One region of the Nonomuraea sp. NPDC004354 genome, then DNA from elsewhere that is predicted to be linked to it. Evidence: riboswitches for the same ligand, from Rfam matches in the RefSeq annotation. Region 1 holds a riboswitch; each other region holds the start of a gene.

Region 1 (4,444 bases):
GATCCTGCGCGCTCCCGCGGCGCGCAGGCGGGGGGCGAGGAGGCCGAGCGGGGCGGCCGCGCCGAAGACGACGGTGTCGACGCCGTGCGCGGTCACCAGCCTGGCCGCCGCGCGCGCCACCGCGGCCGTGGGCAGCATGAGGGAGGTGGGATGCCGGACGACCGGGTACGGCTGGCGCCCGTCGAACTCCTCCCAGCCGCGCCACCGCGAGGCATGGACGATCACGGAGGGGGTGCGCAGGGCCAGCCCGTGGACGAACGACTGGATACCGCCCGGCCTGGGCGGGAAGTCGTTGGTGACGATGAGCACCCTGGTCACGCCGCCACCCCGCCCACATCCGGCCGGCCGGCACGGCGCGTCCGCCGGGAGGCGGGGCGGGGCCGGGGCGCGGCAGGGGCGGAGGTCATGGGAAGCGCCCTGCTCACGGGGCGTTCATGAGCTCCCATGAGCGGGCCATGGAGATGCGCTGCGGCGCGGTCGGATGCGAGGCATAGAGCACATATTCCACAGCATCAGGCGACAAGTCCGAAATGTTGGTAACAGCAAGCCGTTTTTGCATCGCGATGAACGTCCCCGGGTCCCGGGTCAGGTCCAGCGCGTGCAGGTCGGCCCTCGCCTCGACGTGACGGCTGACGAGGTTCTGCGCGGGCCCCGACAACACCGTCGCCAGCGACAGGAACCCCATGACGGCCCCCACCGCCAGCGGGTCCGACAACGGCCGGCGCCACAGCGGGGCCACGCAGAACAGCAGCACCGCCCCGAAGGCCGCGCCGAGCCCGCCCACGAGCGTGCCGTGGAGCACGTCGTCGTACGTGGCGTGCCCCAGCTCGTGCGCGATGATCAGCTCCACCTCCTTGTCCGGCGCCTTCAGCAGCGTGTCGTAGACGACGATCCTGCGCGTGGCGCCGAACCCGGAGACGTAGGCGTTGAGCGCGGTGGTCCGGCGGGAGGCGTCGGCGACGAGCACGTCCTCGACCGGCACGTCGGCCCGCCTGGCCAGATCGAGCAGGTCGGTACGCAGCTCTCCCGCGGGCATCGGGGCGAAGTCGTTGAAGATCGGCTCGAACACGACGGGGTAGACGAAGGAGGCGCCCACCGTCAGCACGAACGCGCCGGCCGCCACGGGCACCCACCACCGCCTGAAGCGCCTGGCCAGGCCGACGATCGCGAGCACCATGACCGACAGCAGCGCGACGCGCACGCCGATGGACTTGAGCCGGTCGCCCGTCCAGCTCCACCAGTTCTGGGTGGACAGCCCGAAGGCGCGCAGCTCGGTCTCGAACCACATGCCCAGCGGCCAGCGCAGCACCTCGACGACGGCGGTCAGCACGACGACGCCGAGGACGACCCGCAGCCACCACGGTCCCCTCAGCCCGCGCAGCAGCCGCGCGCCGAGGGGGGTGGCCACGAGCAGGCCGGCGAACACGACGGTCAGGCCGAGCGACAGGTAGGAGGCCACGCTCGTGGCCGCGTCGAAGGCGCGGGAGCGGGCGATCTGGGCGGAGGTGAAGTCCTGTGCGGGGTCGGGCGGCACCGTGGGCGCCCCCGCCATGACGTCCCACGGCGTGGTGAGCACCACGACCACCAGGATGGCCACCCCGAGCACCGTCAACGCGATGCCCGCCTGCCGATCCAGCCGCCTCATCCGTCTCCCTCCGCGCCTGTCAGCTCGTTGCGGACATACTCCCGCCAGTGCGCGACGAGCGCGCGGACCGACAGGCCCAGCGGCTCGAGCGCCTGGCCGAGCCGCATTCCGGCGGCCCGCTGGTAGAGGTCGGCCAGCGCCCGCTCGCCGTACCTGGCGGCGATCAGGCGGCAGGCCAGCCATGACTCCTGGTAGACCTGCGCGAGCCGGGGCGAGCCCGGCGCGAAGGCGGCGTCGGCGGGCAGCGCGCCGGGCAGCCGTCCCGCGCGTGCCTCGGCCGCCAGTTCCGCGGCCGCCACCCGCGTCGCGAGTCCCGAGCGCAGGTAGCCGACGTAGTCGGCGAACCCTTCCCGCAGCCACACGGGCCGCCCTTCCGTTCCGGCGGCCACGTGGGTCAGCTCGTGGGTGAGGACGACGTCGCGGCCCACGGGTGTGAGGCGCGCGAAGGCGCCGGGCAGGACGATCACCTGTTCCGCCGAGGCCAGCGCGGCCAGCCCGTCGACGGGGCCCGTGCCCGCGAGGGCGGCCGCCTCCGCGGTGGTCCTGGGCACCACGACCCGTGGCCGTACGGCGCGCCGCAGGACCGCCGAGACGGTGAGGGCCGCCGCGTCGGCCCGCGTGGCCAGGTCGCGCAGGAGGGCGGCGGCGGTGTGGTGCCCGACGACGAGCGAGCGCGCGCCGTAGGCGACGACGACGCCTGACTCGCCGAGCGCGCGGGCCTCGGGCGGCAGGCGGCGTCCCGCGGACCCGGCCACCGTGCAGATCGCCGGTCCGGCCAGCGCGGCCGCCAGCAGGGTTCTGCGGGTCACCACGGCTGTGATGCTAGCCCGGACAGGCCGAAGCCCCGTCCGAGGGGGATGGACGGGGCTTCGGGCGTCCGGCGGCCGGGGGCTACGCGCCGGGGCTTCGGGCGTCCGGCGGCCGGGGGCTACGCGCCGGGGCTTCGGGCGTCCGGCGGCCGAGGGCTACGCGCCGGGGCGGACCGCGCCGGCGAAGGACGCCTTGCGCCAGCCGCCGAGCTTCTCGATCCGCACGGTCTTGCCCGTGCTCGGCGAGTGGACCATCCGGCCCTTGCCGACGTACATGCCGACGTGGCCCTTCCCGCGGAAGAACATCAGGTCACCAGGCTTGAGATCGCTCCACCTGACCTTCTTCTTGATGCGCGCGTACTGGCTGTACGTGACGCGGGGGATCTTGATGCCGGCCTTGGCCCAGGAGTACTGGACCAGTCCCGAGCAGTCGAAGGCGCCGGGTCCTGTGCCGCCGAAGCGGTAGGGGTCGCCGATCTGCTTCTTGGCGGTGGCGACGGCCTTGGCCGCCTTCAGCCGCTGTCGAGCCGCCTTGGCCTGCCGTGTCGCCGCGGCCGTCGACGCCGCGCCCGCCTGTACGGCCGGCGCCGTCTTCACGGTCGTCGTCGTCGCCAGGGTGGTGGTCGCGGGGGCCGCTGTCGCCGGGGTCACTGTCGCCTGCGCCGCGGGTGCGTGGAGGACGATCCCTCCCATCGCCACCACGACGCCGCTGAGGGCAAGGCAGGACAGACGGGTTGTGCTAGAGGGGGTAGACAGAATGTCTCCTTGGGACTTCCACCAATGCCTACCGGGTTAGCTGACGGGTTCGGGCGGGGAAGTCGCCCTTCCGGCCCGCAGGCCGGATTCACCCCAGGAACGTGGGTCCCCGGCTCCGTGCTCCATGCCGCACGGACTCGGCGGGTCGACCGCGCATGCCTGTCTGGGGTTACGGCGCGGCGACCAGCGGATCTTTATGCGTGCACCGGCCGTTGGGGGGCCGGTGAGCGGTTCCGGCGCCATGGCTTGGTCGCCGCGATGCGAGAACGTACCCGGCGCCCCAAGGCCAGGCAAAGGCCGGGCAAAGCTGTCAAGATCACCGACTGGTTCTTGTCAGAAGAGGAGTCGCTGCTCTACACCGGGTTTCGTTATCCGAATGTGACCCTGCTCACAGTTGCTTCTGTGGCGACCTGTCAGATCGCATCCGTTACTTTCCTCACACTCCCGGTATAAGGAGAATTAAGGCTTAATCCCTGCGACATACACTCGGCGCATGCTTGATGGGTGGTCGCTACGCGTCCTGGTGGAGGTCGGACGGCGCGGCTCGTTCTCCGGAGCGGCCGAGGTGCTCTCCATGACCCAGCCGGCCGTCTCGCGGCAGATCGCCATGCTCGAACGCCACACCGGCGTCACGCTCTTCCACCGCCGCCCGAGGGGCGTCCAGCCGACGGAGGCGGGCCGGGCGGCGATCGAGCAGGCCATGGCCGTGCTCGACGGCATGAGCCTGTTCGAGACCAGGCTGCGCGCCTTCGCCACGGCCGACACCGGCCGGGTCAGGGTCACCGCCTTCCCGAGCGCGGCCACCAGGTTCGTGCCCGAGAGCTTCCGCCGCTTCGCCGCCGACCACCCCGGCGTCGAGCTCTCCCTCAAGGTCGGCGGCCCTGACGTCGCGTGCCCCGTCACCGCCGGCCTGGCGGAGGGCGCCACCGACGTCGCTCTGCTGACCTCGTGGGATCCCGTCCCCGACCCGGGGCTGGAAGTGCTCGACCTGTTCGACGACGAGCTGCTGGTCGCCCTGCCGGCCGGGCATCCGCTGGCGGCCGGAGAGCGGGTACGGCTGGCCGACCTCGCCGCCGAGCCCTGGATCGACGGCACGCACCCCGACGGCCTGGCCCCCGTCGCGCAGCTGCGGGCCGCGATGGGACGCGCGCCGAGGATCGCCCACCTGTGCGACGACTGGAACGGCCGCCAGGGCCTGGTGGCGGCGGGCGTGGGCGTGATGCTCCACCCGTCG
Region 2 (4,444 bases), 960 kb from region 1:
GGACAGGAGTGAGGCAGCTGCGCCTGGGGCACGGTCACCTCGCCGGACAGGGGTGGGGCAGCTGCGCGTGAGGGCAGCAGACGACGCCGAGACACAGATAGCGGCCGCCCTGGAGCCAGATCCCCCACTGCACGTCCACCCCGCGCGCCAGCAGGTCGGCCGCCTCCTCCAGCCGGTACTCCACTCCGATCCGCGCCTCCTGGTCAGGCCGCAGGAACGACCCTTCCGCGTGCGCGTACTGGGCGCGCAGCCAGGCCAGCACCTGGCCCACCTCGTCGCCGGTGAGCGAGATCCGCGAGCGGGGCTTCAACAGCCAGTCGCCGGTCCGCATGGGCGGCAGGTGCGAGCGGCTGAACAGGGCCGGGTCAGGTTCGGGAAGCGGATGGGCGGTCCCCGGCGGCCGGCCCGTCCCCGGCACGGGGCGGCGCTCCGCCTCCCGCCACAGCTCGTCGCCCACCCCCACCCAGCTGTAACAGTGCCAGTGCATGAGCTCCCCCTCGGGCGGCGCCGCTCAAGACCATCGTCTCTCTGACCGCCGGGCGGAGCGTGCCTTCTCGTCTCCGAGGGAGATTCCCTGGCAACGGGTGGGCCTACGCGAGGCGGGGCTCCGGTCGACCCGAAGGACGGACCGGAGCCCCGCGGCGGCAGGCCTGTCTCCTCGTCAGGAGAGCTTGTGGATCCAGTTGTGGGTGTCGGGGCGGGTGCCGTACTGGATGCCGAGCAGTTCCTCGCGCACCTTCATGGTCACGGGGCCGGGGGTGCCGTCGCCGATCGTCCAGGCGCGGTCCGCGCCCTTGACCGACCCGACCGGCGTCACGACCGCCGCCGTGCCGCACGCGAACACCTCGGTGAGTTCGCCCGACTCGCAGCCCGCCTGCCATTCCTCGATGGACAGGCGGCCCTCCTCGGCTTCGAGGCCGAGGTCGGCGGCCAGGGAGAGGATGGAGTCGCGGGTGATGCCGGGCAGCAGGGTGCCGGTCAGCTCGGGGGTGAAGAGCTTGTTGCCGAAGACGAAGAACAGGTTCATCCCGCCCATCTCCTCGACGTACCTGTGCTCGTTGGAGTCGAGCCAGACCACCTGGTCGCAGCCCTGCTCGACGGCCTGACGCTGGGCGACGAAGGCGGCCGCGTAGTTGCCGCCGCACTTGGCGGCGCCGGTGCCGCCGGGGGCGGCGCGGGTGTACTCGGTGGACAGCCACACCGACACCGGCTTCACGCCGCCGCTGAAGTAGGAGGCGGCGGGGGAGGCGATGACCATGTACCGGTAGCTCTTGGACGGGTAGTTGACGCCCAGCCCCACCTGCGTCGCGATGATGAAGGGCCGCAGGTAGAGGCTGTGTCCCTCGGTGGTGGGCACCCAGTCGCGGTCGGCCTGGACGAGCAGGTCGAGCGACTCGACGAAGGTGTCCTCGGGCAGTTCCGGCATGGCCATGCGGACGCAGGAGGCGTTGAAGCGGCCGGCGTTCGCGTAGGGCCGGAACGTCACGATCGACCCGGTGGCCTGGCGGTAGGCCTTGAGCCCCTCGAACAGCTCCTGCGCGTAGTGGAAGACGGAGGTGGCGGGGTCGAGGACGAGCGGCCCGTACGGCGTGAGCCGCGCGTCGTGCCAGCCCCTGCCCTCGGTGTAGTCGATCGAGATCATGTGATCGGTGAAGGTCTGTCCGAACCCCGGGTTCGCCAGTACCTGCTCGCGCTCCGCAGCGGTGCGAGCGTGGTCGGAGAGCTGCACATCGAAGCTGAGCTTCTGAGCGGTGGTCATGACAGAAATCCTTCTCTTTCCGCGAGATTTGCCCTGAGTCCATTTTGCGATGAACCGGGTAACGGGAACTTACAGCAAACGCCTGGCGTTCTCGCGAGCCGCCAGGCGCTGATTGTGGTATCCAGGCGGCTACGCGCTCGCCGGATCCCGGACAGTATGGACCCGGCCGAAGGGCGCCAGGCCGCCTATGGTGCTGGAGTGGCAGGCGGTCAGGCGCCGCCGGCTACTCGTGCGGTGATGTCGTCACCGATCTCGTGCGTCGTACGGCCGGCCCGTCCGGTGAGGCGCTCCACGATGTCGTCGGCGACGGCCTGCTCGACGCGGGCCGCCTCCTCGGTCAGGCCGAGGTGGTCGAGCATCATGGCCACCGACAGGATCGTGGCGGTGGGGTCGGCCTTGCCCTGGCCGGCGATGTCGGGCGCGCTGCCGTGGACCGGCTCGAACATGCTGGGCGCGGTCCGGTCGGGGTTGATGTTGCCGCTGGCGGCCAGCCCGATGCCGCCGGCGATGGCGGCGCCGATGTCGGTGATGATGTCGCCGAAGAGGTTGTCGGTGACGATCACGTCGAAGCGCTCGGGCTGGCTGACGAAGAACATCGAGGCCGCGTCGATGTGCTGGTAGTCGGTCGTGACCTGGGGGAACTCGGCGGCCACCCGGTTGACGGTGCGCATCCACAGGTCGCCGGCGTAGGTCAGCACGTTGGTCTTGTGGACCAGCGTGAGCTTCTTGCGGGGGCGCTCGGCGGCCTTGGCGAAGGCGTAGCGGACCACGCGCTCGACGCCGAAGGCGGTGTTGAGCGACTCCTGGGTGGCGATCTCGTGCGGGGTGCCGCGACGCAGCACGCCGCCGGCGCCCGCGTAGAGGCTCTCGGTGCCCTCGCGCACGACGATCATGTCGATGTCTTCGGGGCGGGTGTCGGCCAGCGGGGTGGTCACGCCGGGGAAGAGCTTCACCGGACGCAGGTTGACGTAGTGGTCGAGCTCGAAGCGGAGCCGCAGCAGCAGGTCGCGCTCGAGGACGCCCGGCGGGACGCTGGGGTCGCCGATCGCGCCGAGCAGGATGGCGTCGTAGCCGCGCAGCTCCTGCAGGGTCTCGTCGGTCAGGGTTTCGCCGGTGGCGTTGTAGCGAGTGGCGCCCAGATCGTAGTGGGTGGTCTCGATCTTGGCGCCGACCGCCTCCAGGACCTTGAGCCCCTCGGCGACGACCTCGGTGCCGATCCCGTCACCGGGGATGACGGCCAGACGAATGTTGCGCGACTCCATGGCCGGTACCTTACCGGGTCGTCTCGGCTGGCGAACACCTGATCTCATTGTCCGGACACGGCGTTTTGTCGTGTTTGCGGTCTTTTGACCCTTTCGTTAGAGTCTCGGCCAGCCTAATCCGGTGCGACGTTCGCACGGAGCCGGGGACCCATTCCCCCTGGGGCGAATCGGCACCCCCATGCCGTAGGGCGGCTTCCACGCCCGAGCCCGTCAGCTAACCCGGTCGGCCCCGTGGAAGGACATTCCCCTGTCTCGCATCATCACGGCTGCCGTCGTCGGCGGCCTCCTCGCCACAGGTATCGCCGCCGCCTCCCCCGCGTCGGCCGCCCCCACCCCGGTCCTGAAGCAGCCGGTCACGGCCGAACCCGGCACCGACCGGCCCGTCCAGGACGACCCCGCTCGTACGGTGACCCTCACCGGAGCGGACATCAAGAAGGCCCAGCTCGAGAAGGCACCCAAGCCCGCATGGCAGATCGCGCTCGACTTCGCGATGGCCAAGCGGGGCACGCCGTACGTCTGGGGCGGCACCGGGCCGAACGGCTACGACTGCTCAGGACTGACGATGAAGGCCTACAAGAAGGCGGGGATCGAGCTTCCTCGCGTGGCCGCCGACCAGTACCAGGCGTACGACAAGAAGATCACGTGGAACAACCTGAAGCCCGGCGACCTGGTCTTCTTCAGCGGACTGGGCCACGTCGGGATGATCTCCAAGCCCGGCTACATGGTGCACGCGCCGCACAGCGGTGACGTGGTGAAGGAGGAGAAGCTCAGCGCGTGGCGGCGCCAGGCGTTCGTCGGCGCGGTACGGCCCGACCCCAAGGGCGTGAAGCAGCAGGCGCGACTCGTCGAGGCGAAGTCCTCGTCCGCGCCCGTGGGGCTACGAGCCACGTTCTGACCCGTCGGAGCGCGCGTCAGCCCGGGAACCGGAGGCGGTTTCCGGGCTGACGCGCGCCCGGAGGGGGATCCGGGGTCTCCCCGGTGGAGCAGGGGGACCTCCACCGGGTGGTCCCGCTCAACGGGGGAAGCCGGCCGGCGCCCCCAGGGGAAAAGGGTGGTCCCACCCAGCGGGGGAAGGGTGGTGTCCCGCCCAGCGGGGAAAGGGGCGGTCCCGCTCAGCCGGGGAAGGGGGAACCGCCGTTGTCCCTGCGGTCCAGGGCGGTCTGGAGGGCCTGCGCGGCCTCTTCCTCGTGGTCGTCGGCGCGGTTCCATGGATACATGTCGTACACGTGGCTCATCTCGTTTCGCGGACGCGAGTGAAATCGGACGTCGGATCCCGGTCGCGAATCCGACCGGGCCTGGTCTCGTGCGGTCCGGATCACGGACCGGACGAAAGGGGACTTAAGGCCGACGCAACGCCGCTCACCGCGACGGGTAGTCGACCTGCCCTAACAGGCCCCGTCGCGGCAGGTAATAAGTACGAGTA
Region 3 (4,444 bases), 770 kb from region 1:
GGCTCCTCCGCCTCCTACGCTGTCCCGGTCAGCGCGACGGTGAGGGAGGTCTCGTGCTGGGACTCGATGACTGCCTGGCCGAGGTCATGGCCATACCCGGAGCGCTCGACGCGATGGTGGTCGAGCACACGAGCGGCATGGCGGTGGTCGCGAACGGGAGCGAGGGCCTGGACGCCGAGCGCTCCGCGGCGGCGCTGAGCGAGGCACTGCGCCACACCACGGACGGGCTCGCCCAGACCTCCCCCGATGGAACGATCCGGATCGACGAGATGCTCGTCACCACCGACAAGGGCCACCATCTCGTGCGCCACGTGGTGACGCCGTTCGAGGGCCCGCTGGTCATCTACGTGCGGCTGGACAAGGAGCGGGCCAACCTCGCGCTGGCCCGCTACCGCCTGCAGGCCATCTCAGGACAGTTGACCTCGTGACATGCCGGCACTGGACACGCTGCTCGCCGGGCTGGCGAGAGAACGCTCGACGGGCGCCCTGCGGGTGGGGCGGGCCGGCGCGATCTTCATGGACGCCGGCCGGGTCACCTACATGGAGTGCGCGGACACGCCGAGGGCCGAGGACGTGCTGATGGCCAGCGGCAGGGTCTCGGCGCCCGCCCTGCGCAGGGCCCAGCGCGAGGGCGGCGCGCGCCTGGTCGACTACGGCATGCTCACCAAGGGCGAGCTGCAGCACTGCGTGCTCGGCGCGGTCCTCGACGCGGCGTACTTCCTCCTGCCGGTCACCGGGACCAGGCCCAAGTTCCGGCCCGGGGAGCGGCACTGGCTCGGCTCCCACTGGTTCTTCGAGGTCGAGGAGATCGTCCGCGAGTGCGGCAGGAGGCGGGCCCAGCTGGAGCGCGTCTGGCCGTCGGCGGACGTGGACACCGCCCCGGTCGCGCCGGTCAGGCGGCCGCCGGGCCACCGTGTCGTGCTGAGCGACCTGCAGTGGGAGATCCTCGTCCACGCCGACCGCGCGGCCACCCCCCTGGAGCTGGCCATGAGGCTCGGCCGGCCCGGCTACGCGACGCTGCTGGCCGTACGGCGGCTGGCGGCGGCGGGGCTGCTCACCCGTCCGGAGGGTACGGCGCCGCCGCTGCCGCGACGGGTCGACCGGGTTCCGGAGGCCGGGCCGCGCCACGACCCCGACGCTCCTGCTCTGCCCCTGGGGCCCGTGGTGACCGCGGACCCGACCGACGTGAACCTGCTGTTGCGGCTGAAGAAGGCGCTGGAGGAGCTGTCGTGAGGTTCCCCTCACTCAGAAGGAGGCCACCGGTGGAGCTGCGGGACGAGGTGCTGAAGGAGATGATCCTGTTGCGCGAGCGTACGCCCGACGTCAGCGGAAGCATCGCCTGCAGCGTGGACGGGCTGACCATCGCCAGCGACCTGACGGGCGGCAACGTCGAGCAGACCGCCGCGCTGTCGGCGGCGCTGCTGGCCCTCAGCAGACGCATGGCCGTCATGGCCGGCAAGGGTGCCCTGGAGGAGACCCTCATCTCGGGCAGCGCGGGCTTCGCCGCCTTCTACACGGCCGGCCCCACGATCGTCCTCACAGTCCTGGCCGAGCCCGGCACCAATCTCGGGCTGCTGCGGCTGGAGGGTCGCAAGACGGCGGCGAGCGTCGCCGCCATCGCATCGCGAAAGTGACTCGCATTCACACGGAGGAAACGCATGGCCAGCATGGACGTCTCGCTCAAGGAGATGATGGCGATCGACGGCGCGCTCGGGGCCGTCGTGGTCGACTACGGCAGCGGCATGGCGCTCGGCGCCCTCGGCGGCTCCAAGGACCTGGACCTGCAGGTGGCCGCCGCGGGCAACACCGAGGTCGTCAAGGCGAAGATGCGCACGATGGAGTCGCTCGGCCTCAAGGAGGTCATCGAGGACATCCTCATCACGCTGACCGGTCAGTACCACATCATCAGGCCGATGACCGGCAGGGGCGGCAAGGGACTCTTCCTTTACCTGGCGCTGGACCGCACCAGGGCGAACCTGGCGCTGGCGCGCCACCAGCTGCGCGGCATCGAGGAGAAGCTCGAGGTCTGACGGACCACGCCCCGTGTCCGCGGCGCGGCGGGCACGGGGCGTGCCGTACGACCGGCCCGCGCCTTCTTCAGCCGTGTGTACTCCGGCTTTACCCCGGCGCCGCTGCCGATTTCATGATTTTTATCCCCTTGATCGGCTTTCCTGCCGCGCCCGCGCAACCCGTTGTTTTTCAGGGGTTTCCGCGCTCTCCGCGCCTGCTGAATCGTGACGATAAAGGGTAGATCCTCTTTCCGATTCATGGGTTTGCTTTTGCCTTTGGGGTGATTTGCCCATAGAGTCCTTTGCGTTACCGAGCGGTGACCGTGCTCTTCACCAGGGAAGAGTCGGCCGGTCGGCGCCGAATCCCGCGACTGCGGGAACCGGGGACCCATCTCTTTGGGGTGAATCCGGCCTCGTGCCGGTAGGGCATCTCCACGCCCGAACCCGTCAGCTAACCCGGTAGGCGAGATGGAGAGGACACCACCCTTGTACGACAGCCCCCCGAACTGAGCGGCGCTTCCCCCCCGCTTCCTTTCGCGCTCTGTCTTTTCGCGTAGCGACTGCTAGGCCCATGCCCGGCTACGCCTTTGCCTGATCTTCATGTGAGCGCGGATTTCCTATCCCTCGCACAAAGGACTTTCATGACCCGCCGCTTTGGCATGCGCGCTTCCGCCCTGCTCGTCACCACCGCCCTCGCCGTCGGTTCCGGCGCCGCCGCCGCTCTCGCCGAGCCCACGGAGCCCGACCTCGCCCGGACCACCCAGCAGCGGACCCTCCTCCAGGGAGGCACCACCGCCTCCTACTTCTGGGACGACTCCTCCGGCCGCGCCGGCGACACCGGCCTGCCCGCGAGCGGCATCCCGATGCGCAAGGGCCTGGCAGCCAGCCCGAGCTGGCCCCTCATGACCGAAGGCTACGTCGTCTACAAGGGTAAGAAGGCCCCCTTCTTCGTGGGTGACCGTGGTCCTGGCGTGCCCTCCAGCAGCGGCGTCATGCTCGACCTCGACGCCAAGACCTTCGCCTACCTCACCGGCGGCGAGTTCAACTCCGACACGCTGATGGTGAACGGCAACGGCGGTCAGGGCCACATCAAGGTCCAGTACGTCATCACCAAGTGGGGTGACGGCGTGGGCAAGAAGAACCACCCCGTCGCCTTCTCCACCGGCGCGTGGGGTCGTATGGACCACAACCCGGCCAAGCCGCCGGTCGACTACCTGGCCCTGGCCGAGAAGAAGAAGGCCGAGGCCGCCAAGAAGGCGCAGGCCGCCAAGAAGGCCGAGCTGGTCGCCGCCCGTGAGGCGGACGAGCAGGAGTCCAAGGGGACGACGGCCGCCGCCGCGTCGGTCAGGCCCGCCTCCTTCGACGGCCCGGTGCGCACCACCGCCGCCCGGAGCGCGACCGAGGACGACAGCCACACCGGCACCGCGCTGGCCCTCATCGGCGGTCTCGCGATCGTCGGCGGCGTCGGCTACCTGGGCCGCGACCACCTGCGCAAGGTCGTCTCCCGCTGATCTCCCTCTTGTCGTCATGCGAAACAGAATGAGATTCTGCTTCGCATGACGCTCATGGCGCGCGCCAACGGCATCGACATCGCCTACGACCCCATCGGTGACCCCCAAGACAGGCCCCTTCTGCTGATCATGGGGCTCGGCTCCCAGCTCGTCCACTGGGACGACGAGTTCTGCGAACTGCTCTCCAGGAGGGGCCACCACGTCGTCCGCTTCGACAACCGCGACGTGGGGCTCTCCACCCACTTCCGCGAGGCGGGCGTGCCCGACCTCACCCCCGGCGCGGCGGCGCCGTACCTGCTGAGCGACATGGCCGGCGACGCGGCGGGCCTGATGGACGCGCTCGGCTGGCCCGCCGCGCACGTGGTGGGCATCTCGATGGGCGGCATGATCGCCCAGGCGCTCGCCATCGGGCACCCCGGCAGGGTGCTGACGCTGACCTCCATCATGTCGACGCCCAGCCCCGAGGCCGGGCCGCCCACCCCCGAGGCGATGGCCGCGCTGTTCGGCCCGCCCGCCGCCGACCGGCAGGGCGCGATCGAGCGGGCCCTGGAGGTCTGGTCGGTGATCGGTTCGCCCGGCTACCCCCTCGACCGCGAGCGCGTCGCCCGGCTGGCGGGCCTGGCCTTCGACCGCGACCACGATCCCGCCGGGACCACCAGGCAACTGGCCGCCATCCTCGCCTCAGGCGACCGTAGCGAGGGATTGGCGGGCGTGCGGGTGCCCACCCTGGTGGTCCACGGCGAGGCCGACCCGCTGGTCCAGGTCTCCGGCGGCCGGGCCACCGCCGCCGCGATCCCCGGCGCGCGGCTGATGACCTTCGAGGGCATGGGCCACGACCTGCCCCGCCCGCTGTGGGAGCAGGTCATGGACGCGATCACAGATCTTCAAGCGCGCTCCGCAGCCGCCGCAGCAGGCTGAGGTCCG

Evidence for each region. Region 1 has a riboswitch for cyclic di-AMP ahead of ACWENQ_RS05035 (C40 family peptidase). Riboswitches for the same ligand answer to the same signal wherever they lie in the genome.
Region 2: linked by a shared signal. The riboswitch ahead of ACWENQ_RS00470 (C40 family peptidase) and the one ahead of ACWENQ_RS05035 (C40 family peptidase) in region 1 are both predicted to bind cyclic di-AMP.
Region 3: linked by a shared signal. The riboswitch ahead of ACWENQ_RS01460 (hypothetical protein) and the one ahead of ACWENQ_RS05035 (C40 family peptidase) in region 1 are both predicted to bind cyclic di-AMP.

Annotation. Positions count from the first base shown of each region.
Region 1 is NZ_JBSGDV010000001.1:1,078,837-1,083,280, reverse strand. It holds gene ACWENQ_RS05050 (glycosyltransferase family 4 protein) at 1-318, opposite strand, end outside; gene ACWENQ_RS05045 (M48 family metallopeptidase) at 422-1,645, opposite strand; gene ACWENQ_RS05040 (hypothetical protein) at 1,642-2,457, opposite strand; gene ACWENQ_RS05035 (C40 family peptidase) at 2,611-3,147, opposite strand; cyclic di-AMP (ydaO/yuaA leader) riboswitch at 3,221-3,363, opposite strand; gene ACWENQ_RS05030 (LysR family transcriptional regulator) at 3,704-4,444, shown strand, end outside.
Region 2 is NZ_JBSGDV010000001.1:119,258-123,701, reverse strand. It holds gene ACWENQ_RS00485 (hypothetical protein) at 35-487, opposite strand; gene ACWENQ_RS00480 (branched-chain amino acid aminotransferase) at 662-1,759, opposite strand; gene ACWENQ_RS00475 (3-isopropylmalate dehydrogenase) at 1,969-3,021, opposite strand; cyclic di-AMP (ydaO/yuaA leader) riboswitch at 3,122-3,265, shown strand; gene ACWENQ_RS00470 (C40 family peptidase) at 3,428-3,916, shown strand; gene ACWENQ_RS00465 (hypothetical protein) at 4,134-4,256, opposite strand.
Region 3 is NZ_JBSGDV010000001.1:311,888-316,331, forward strand. It holds gene ACWENQ_RS01440 (roadblock/LC7 domain-containing protein) at 54-428, shown strand; gene ACWENQ_RS01445 (hypothetical protein) at 430-1,233, shown strand; gene ACWENQ_RS01450 (roadblock/LC7 domain-containing protein) at 1,263-1,634, shown strand; gene ACWENQ_RS01455 (hypothetical protein) at 1,659-2,030, shown strand; cyclic di-AMP (ydaO/yuaA leader) riboswitch at 2,356-2,490, shown strand; gene ACWENQ_RS01460 (hypothetical protein) at 2,651-3,520, shown strand; gene ACWENQ_RS01465 (alpha/beta hydrolase) at 3,566-4,438, shown strand; gene ACWENQ_RS01470 (hypothetical protein) at 4,395-4,444, opposite strand, start outside.